2 regions of the Citrifermentans bemidjiense Bem genome follow, and region 1 is predicted to be linked to the other one. Evidence: riboswitches for the same ligand, from Rfam matches in the RefSeq annotation. Region 1 holds a riboswitch; the other holds the start of a gene.
The links. A riboswitch is a leader RNA that binds a small molecule or an ion and turns the genes downstream of it on or off. The one in region 1 is predicted to bind magnesium.
Positions count from the first base shown of each region.

Region 2: linked by a shared signal. The riboswitch ahead of GBEM_RS02125 (ABC transporter permease) and the one ahead of GBEM_RS16155 (magnesium transporter) in region 1 are both predicted to bind magnesium.

Region 1 covers NC_011146.1:3,729,449-3,733,850, forward strand. The annotation lists gene GBEM_RS16145 (dihydrofolate reductase family protein) at 1-36, opposite strand, end outside; gene GBEM_RS16150 (Nramp family divalent metal transporter) at 112-1,338, opposite strand; gene GBEM_RS16155 (magnesium transporter) at 1,400-2,650, opposite strand; M-box (ykoK) riboswitch at 2,993-3,162, opposite strand; gene GBEM_RS16165 (Fic family protein) at 3,257-3,784, opposite strand.
Region 2 covers NC_011146.1:509,789-514,190, reverse strand. The annotation lists gene GBEM_RS02130 (sigma 54-interacting transcriptional regulator) at 1-2,395, shown strand, start outside; M-box (ykoK) riboswitch at 2,428-2,597, shown strand; gene GBEM_RS02125 (ABC transporter permease) at 2,987-4,402, shown strand, end outside.

The DNA.
Region 1 (4,402 bases):
CGATGCGGTGTAGTACTGGGTCTTCATAACTTCCATCACCTCTCGTGCCGGCTCTCATCGTCGCCGCCCTTAACCCCACTTCGGACCCTACATCACGTTCATAGATTAATTTTATGTCATTGAAGTTGCAACCAGTGCCAGGGTCAGAACGACCATAACCAATACTGTAGCCCAGGATATGACGTTGTAGAATTTCGAGTTGGTATATTCTCCCATCAGGCTCTTGCTGTTTATGAGAATCAGCATGAATATCAGAACGAACGGCAACATCACGCCGTTAACCACCTGAGAGATGAGCATGATGGCCACTAATGGGGCGTTTGGGAACAGAATGATCAGGGCACCGATAGCGATTAGTCCAGTGTAAAGCCACATGAATTGCGGTGCTGTCTTGAAATTATGGTCAATGCCGGATTCCCACCCCATCCCTTCGCAAACATAATAGGCAGTAGCAAGCGGCAGAATTGAGGCGGCAAACAGAGAGGCATTTGCCAGACCGATGGCAAACATCACCGATGCATATTTCCCAGCCAGCGGTTCAAGGGCTTTTGCCGCATCAGCAGCATCATTGATGGTTATGCCGTGGGCATAGAGGGTTGCACCACAGGCGACAATGATGAAAAACGCCACCACATCAGTGATAATGCAGCCGACTACGACATCGAGACGACTTGCTTTGTACTGCTCTATCTTGATGTTCTTTTCCACCACTGCCGATTGCAGATAGAACTGCATCCATGGCGCAATAGTTGTTCCAACCACCCCGATAATCATCATCAGATAGGACGGTTTCATGGAGAAGGTCGGCTTGACTGTTTCCGTCAACACCTGTGCCCATGGTGGAGCAGCCAGAACTGCCGAAACGATGTAGGTGACAAAGATGGTACAGGAGAAGAGGAATATCTTCTCTACAATCCTGTAGGTACCTTTCACTACCAGCCACCAGACCAAGAAAGCACCTATCGGCACTGAGATGTACTTGCTGACCCCGAATATCTCCATGCTTGCCGCCCATCCGGCAAACTCCGCAACCGTATTCCCCAAATCAGCAAGCAGCAGGCAAATCATCAGATAAAAGGTGGTCTTTACGCCGAACCGCTCCCGTATCAGGTCGGCAAGGGTCTTACCCGTAACCACTCCCATTCGGGCAACCATCTCCTGAACAACCACCAGGGCAACGGTAATCGGAATCAACGTCCAGAGCAGCGAATAGCCGAACTGCGCCCCGGCAACAGAATAAGTAGTAATCCCGCCTGCATCATTATCTACGTTTGCCGTGATTATCCCCGGCCCGAGTACTGCGAGAAACATCAGGATGTTTTTTTTGTTGAGCTTCATATCTATTCTCCATTCCTATGCCTGAAATACGGTCTTGCCTTTTATTCGCAAGTTGCCACTCTTACGAGGGGTACCGTCTCCGCTTCAGGGCATAGGGGAGAAACAGCTCAACTACATCGTCTATGGTAATAATACCAGCCATCGTCCTGTCATCCTCAAGTACCGGAACGGCAACAAGGTTGTATTTAGCCAGCAACTCCAGCACATCTTCCGGCTCGGCATCGACAGTGACCGTCTTGAGCTGTTCGGTCATAAGTTCGGATACTGGAAGGTCGGGATTGCTGATAAGCAGGTCTCTGAAGTTTACAACTCCGACCAGTTTTTCTTGGGCATCGAGAACGTAGGCATAATAAAGCATTTCAATTTCTTCCGCCTGCCGCCGCAATTCTTCCATAGCCTGTGCCACGGTGGTTTCAGCGGATATGGCAATGAACTCGCTGGTCATGAGACCGCCAGCCGTATCGTCCTCATGCTCCATCAGTTCCTGGATTTCATCTGCCTCTTCCTTGTCCATCAATCCCAGCAGTTCCTGCGCCATCTCTTCCGGCAAGTCGCCCAGCACATCGGCAGCTTCATCAGGCGGCATCTCTTCGAGGATGTCAGAAGCCTGTTCACTGTCCAATTGGCTGATTATCTGGGTGCGAAGTTCCGGCTCCAGTTCATGAATGGCTTCCCCTGCTGTTTCATAGTCAAGATTGTTCAGCAGGTTTTGAATGGACGCTCTCGGGATAGAAGATATGATACCGGCGATGTCAGCCGGATGCATTTCCGCCAACTGCTCACGGGCCTTGGAGAGGGTGAGTCCGGCAGTGTTTATTTCCAGAGCATTGACAAACTGCCAGCCGATTTCCTTCTGCGGAATCTCTTTCTGCACAAGAGACCAGACCTTCTCGTAACCAAGCCTTCTCAAAAGACCTCTGAAACCTATATCGACCGAGAAGATGCATAACATTTTCCCGTATGGTGCAAGTTTCACGTCATTAACCCTGACGACCTTGGCACCATTCACATCCACTATCTGCTTGTCGAGTACATCACGGGCCAAAAGAATCGCGTCGGATTGCCGTTCATAGAGGGGCATCTTTTCAATTGCTCCGGCAATTGATACGACAATCGGGTTGAACAGGAGTACCGAGTGCCAGGAAGCAATATGGATTTTCTTCCCCTTTTTTATCAGGAGTCCGGTAACGACCGGCAGCCCTTCACCAGGAACAATGGCAATATCCCATAATTTCCCGACCGACTTACCAGCCGGGTTGATGACCTGCTTGTTCAGCACTGAGCTGACATACAACTCCGTTGTAATCTGCATGCGACACCCCGATACACAGACCAAAGCCCGTGCGAATCTAATCAAGACCATACCAAAATCCACGCGCATGCAGGAGCATGCCCTGGAAAAAGGACAGCGATGAATTGTGTGTAATGGAGGGAATGGCAGAGGTTGCCTGATATTCCCCGTTATGGCCAACGTTCGCGTGTCAGCAAAGGCCATAACAGAGCGGAGGTGTATGGATTAATGCCGGAACGAACGATATTGATTGCCTAAGATACAACTATGACTGCCCAATTGAGATAACCATCACCTTTCGTTTCGGCATGGGTACAACGAAAAAAGGCCACGGGGAACCGTGGCCTGGATACATATCATGCCGTGGTTCCCCACTCGTAGGTTTTCAGCAGTGCACAACGTAGGTCAGGAAGAACCAGCTACCTTAGGTCAAGCCTTAATCCGGCAAGCCCTGGTCTACCCATTGGCGTCTTTCGACGTTTTTGGGCAGTAGCCTCTGTTTGTGCAAACGCCTCATGCTAACGAGGAACAGTTTTAGATACTTCCGACAGCATTTAATGTCAATGTTTTTGAAAGCTGTGGAAATTATAACTTGTTTAACACATCTGAACATCTGTGACATCGACTCTACCTGCCTTTCATCCTCTCGGAACGCCATGCCCTCCCCTGCTCGGTCAGCCGGTATTTCTGAAGTCGACTATTCGGCTTGTCAGGTATGGTCATCTCGATCCAGCCATCCGCCAATGCGGGCACTAGATAAAGTTGACGGAAGGATTCCCTGTGCTTCAGCCCTAGCGCGTTTTGAATGCTATCACGAGACATTTCTCCAACGAGTACCTCAAGCAAGCGTGCTATCTGCGGTGTGACTTGCGCGGTGACTTGGGGGGTCTGAGATTCGGCGATGGCCTGTTGCACCATTCCCAGCATAAACTCGACAAAGACTGCCGAATCGCCTTGCTTCGTGCTCTCACTCAGTGCGGCGTAATACTCCTGTTGGTGTTGGTGAACCAGGCTTTCAACGGGTATTTCTGCGAAGACAGGGTTCCATCTGGAAAGGATGAGGGGGCGAGGGAGCAGAGCCGCCAGGATTCCGGCCTGCTTTGCGTGCGGCTTGTTGGCTGTTACCCAGAGAGTCCTGTTGATATCATCAATCATGCCGTAGCCTTACCCAATAAGATCGCCCCAATTTACCCAAGACAAAGGCAACGGTCAATTTATCTAATGAAGTCAGTGAGAATTGGGCGTGTACGGGTCGAATCGGTCCCATTTTTTTTAAATATGTCGTTTTCCAATTCAAATATGTCATATTTTTTCCAAATGTGTCATTTTTGGGTCCAAATACGTCACATTTTTTTCAAATGCGTCATTTTTGAATTCAAATACGTCACATTCTTTCTAAATGTGACGTATTTGAATTCAAATCCGTCATTTTCTGGTTCGAATATGACATATTCCCACCCAATCCATTATTGCCCGGGGTCGGGCGTGTGAAGGATTTTGTGTAAATGCCCTATCGGCTACATAAGGGCGCGAAGGCAGAAGACCCCAGAATCGGTGACACGGTGGGCACAGGTAGACGAAACGCGTGCGGCGAATGCAATTTTGCCGGGGAAAACATATCGGCAGCAGACGGCAAAAAAGGGCCACGCTTTCGCGTGGCCCTTTACTATTGGTCTTCAATATTCAGTTTTTCCCGTGGTGCCGGAGCCGGGGTCGAATACGCCAGGTAACATTCTGAATTTAAACGCTAAACCCAAAGACGGTTTTTTAACA
Region 2 (4,402 bases), 1.4 Mb from region 1:
CCTGGACGAAGGGGGGCAGGTGCTGACCCTCACCGAACTCGGCATCGGCAACGTCATCGGGGAGCGCGCCATCCTGACCGACGAGAAGCGCTCCGCCGACGTGAGGGCGATCACCGAGGTCCAGGCGGCACGGCTCTCCCGGGAGGATTTCGAAGAGCTTCTGGACCAAATCCCCGCGCTCTACGCCAACCTGAGCCGGATCTTCGCGGCGCAGCTGGGTAGCTGGGCGCACCGCCACCAGCGCGAGGAAAGCGAACACCGCGAGGTGATCACCAACATCATCGGCTGGCAGTTGCTTCCCGAGTTCGGCCAGTTCCCCGGCGCCTCGCACTGGGTGCGCCTTTTAAACCAACGCCTGCAGCAGCTGGGCGGCACCCGCAGCCACGTCCTCATCCTGGGCGAGCCCGGCACCTGGAAGGATCTCGCCGCCCGGCTGATCCACTTCCACAGCGAAGCCGACCGCCCCGTCCTTTTCCTGGACTGCGCCTCCCCCCCGCCGGTACTGGAAGAGGAAAACGAGCCAGCCGAGGGCGCCTCCCAAAGGGGTGTGCTGCTAGGTCTCGCCCAGGAGGCGGCGCTTTTCGGCCATGCTTCGCAGGGGGCGGTCTATGCGCGGCGGGTGAGAAGGGGGATGATCGAGCTTGCCGCAGGGGGCGACATGATCCTGCGCAACGTCGACTGCCTGGCCCTTGCGGTGCAGGAGGAGCTGGTCGATTTCCTCGACACCGGGCACTTCACCAGAAGGGGCGAGACCAAACTACGCAGCGCCCGGGTGAGGATCATAGCCACCAGCGGCAAGGCCCTGGAGCCCCTGATCGACAGCGGCAAGTTCAACGGAGAGCTGTACCGAAAGCTCTGCGGCGAAACCGTGGAGTTAGCCCCGCTGCGCGAGCGCAAGAAGGACATCCCCGTCATCGCGAAGAGCCTCCTCGCCTCTCTCAACGCCAAGCACAACCGCAACGTGCGCCGGCTCTCCCAAGACGCCCTGAACCGCCTGGTAGACCACGACTGGCCCCTCAACGCCACCGAACTGTACCAGGTCGTGAGCCGCGCCGTGGTGGTCTGCAGCGACACGGAGATTCAGCCCGAGCACATCTCCCTCCAGGGGCACCCCTTCGAGGACGGCCGCTTCAACCTCTTGACGCTTCCCTCCCTGGAGCGGCTCGCCTGGAACCCGCGTTTCCCGAAGGTGCTGCGCTGGCTGACCGTACCGGCGTTCCTGCTGATCACCCTGTACACCCTGCTCGGCCCCGCTTCGGACAACGCGGCGAACCTTGCGGCCTGGACCCTGGGATGGCCCGCGCTGATACTCACCGCTTTCCTCTTCGCCCGCGGCTGGTGCAGCTTCTGTCCGATGGAAGCGATCGGCGAACGGCTTGGGGTCACCAGCCGTGTGGTGCGCGACCCGGCACCGTGGCTGCGCAGTTTCGGGCCGTCGCTCAGTTTCGCCGCACTGGTGCTGATCCTCCTGATGGAGCAGGCGACCGGGATGTTCTCCCACGCAGCGGCCACGGGGCTGTTGCTGAGCGGCATGCTGACGGCGACGGTGAGCGCCGACCTGGTGATCGGCCGTCGCGGCTGGTGCAAGTTCCTCTGCCCGCTGGGGCGCATCGTGAGCCTCGTATCGCGCATCTCGCCGCTGGAGATGCACAGCAACCACAACGTCTGCCTGAGCAGGTGCCGGGTGGACGACTGCATCAAGGAGAAGGCCTGCCCCATGGGGCTGCACCCCTCCGGCGTCGACAGCTCCGACCACTGCGTCCTCTGTCTCAACTGCGTCCGCAACTGTCCGCACCACTCGATGCAGCTCGACCTGAGGAACCCGACCTGCGGCGTGTTCAACAAGGCCCGGCGCGGCTTCAGGGAGGCGTTTTTCAGCGTCACCCTGCTGGGCGCGGTGATCGCCGCCAAGGGGACCCCGCTTTTGGCCGGGCGGCAACCGGAACTCTTCCCGCGCACCCTCTGGACCCTGGAGGACTACCTGCTGGCGCTTTGCCTCGTCGCCGGGTTCACCTTCCTTGCCCTCATCGCTTCGGTGGCTGTGCGCGGCGCCCGCTGGCGTTCCGTCTTCACCAGCAGCGGGCTCGCCTACCTCCCTCTCGCCGCCGCGGGTCTATTCCTGATCTTCTTCCGTCCGCTGGTGGAGGGGGGCGCCAGGCTGGTCCCGCTCGCCGTTTCGGCCCTGGGAGCGGAAAATTTCCTCGATGCCACGGCGCTCACCCCGGAACTTGGGACGCTGCGCCTGCTCATCTACCCGATTATCCTTTTGGCGGCGCTCTTTTCCTGGGTGGTGCTGGCCCGGCTGCAGCGCCTGGACGGGCTCCCGCCGGCGGCGCTGCTCCGGCACCGGCTGCTCATCCTCGGCGCCACCGCGATACTGATAAAAATCCTTTAGTTGACATTCCGCGAGGGTCGGTATAAACAGGACGGGTTCCTCGTTACGATGAGGCGTTTGCTCAAACACAGGCTACTGCCCGGAAACGTCGAAAGACGCCAACGGGTAGACCAGGTCTTGCCGGCTTAAGGCTTGACCCAAGGTAGCTGGTCCCCCGGGACCTACGTTGCGCACTGCCGAAAACCTACGAGAGGGGAATCCGCGCCAGAAATAAGGCCATGGTCCCCCATGGCCTTTTGCTTTTTCATATCACGACAAAAAAGGTGGTGGTTTTTCACATTGGACAGTCATAGTAGCGACTATCACTTACTCATCCCGCAGTTCCGGCAGTAGCCTTTCCGAAGCTTCCCCCCTAACCTGGGCCTGCTTCCGGTTCTCCTGCCGCGCCGCGGGGAACAGCCGAAGCGAGGAGTCCAGGGACCTGTTTCCCGACTTCCGTCAATTAATCATTCTCACTGTGCGATGCTTGAGCGCATCGGCAGTAGGGGTCTGTCCGCGCGTGCTCCGGCATGAGGCCAGGACGACCCGCGTCCGGATAGCTGCGCCTTTACGCAAAAGGGGTAGAGTATCCGGCAGCACGGAGGAAGCAGGATGGCCAACCGGTCGACACCGTTCAGTAAAACAACAGGAAGAGCCGCTCCCAACTTTTGGGACCTGGCCGCCTTTCTCATGGTCATGGGGCTCGTCACGCTCTTTGCCTGGGGCAGCCGCGAGATGGGGATACCCTATATGCCGGGTGAGCAGATCCCCCTTTCGCTCGACCCCGTTAACCTCCCCGAGTACGCGCTGCGCACCGTCTTGCGCATGGCGGCGGCACTGGCGTTTTCGCTCCTTTTCACCTTCAGCTACGGAACGCTCGCGGCGAAGAGCCGCCGCGCCGAGCGGATACTCGTTCCGCTTTTGAACATACTCCAGTCGGTCCCCATCCTCGGCTTTCTCTCGGTCACCGTCACCGGCTTCATCGCCATGTTCCCTGGAAAACTTCTCGGGGTGGAGTGCGCCGCCATCTTCGCCATCTTCACCTCCCAGGCCTGGAACATGGCCTTCAGCTTTTACCAGTCGCTAAAGACCATCCCCTCCGACCTGAGCGAGGCCTCGGTCCTCTTCGGGCTCTCTCCCTGGCAGCGCTTCTGGAAGCTGGATGCCCCCTTCGCCATGCCCCCCTTGATCTGGAACATGATGATGTCGGTCTCGGGGGGATGGTTCTTCGTGGTGGCGTCGGAGGCGATCACGGTGGGGAAGACTTCGGTAACCCTCCCCGGGATAGGCTCCTACGTGGCGCAGGCCATCCACTACCGCAGCCTCTCCGCCATCGGCTGGGCGCTTTTGACCATGCTGCTGGTGATCCTCGTCTACGACCAGCTGCTCTTTCGCCCCATGGTGGCCTGGGCCGACAAGTTCAAGTTCGAAACGACCGAAAGCGGCGAGGGAAGCGGCTCCTGGGTGCTGACCCTGTTCCAGCGCGCGAGGCTCCTGCGCGCCGCCGGACGTTTCCTGGTCAACCGGTGGATCCGGCTCACCGACCTGCTCCCCAGGAGAAAGCAGCGCGCGAGCTTCCGTGACGCAACGCAGGCCACGATCCCCAAGGCGCAGGAAATTGCCTGGAACGCGCTTCTAGCCATTGGCGTCGCCGGGGGCGCGTGGCTTTTGGTCCAGTTCGTCGGGGGAGAGGTAGACGGCGCCGAAATTTGGAAGGTCTTCTATCTCGGCTTCCTGACCCTGGTTCGGGTCACGGTGCTTTTGATCATCGCCAGCCTGATCTGGGTACCCATCGGGGTGTATATCGGGCTCAACCCGAAATGGGCGACGAGAGTCCAGCCCCTGGCGCAGTTTCTGGCCGCGTTCCCCGCGAACCTTTTCTTCCCGGTGGCGGTCTTCTTCATGGTCCACTACCACCTCTCACCGGAGATCTGGACCGCCCCGCTGATGATCCTGGGGACTCAGTGGTACATCCTTTTCAACGTGATCGGCGGCGCCTCGGCCATCCCTACCGACCTGCGCGAGGCG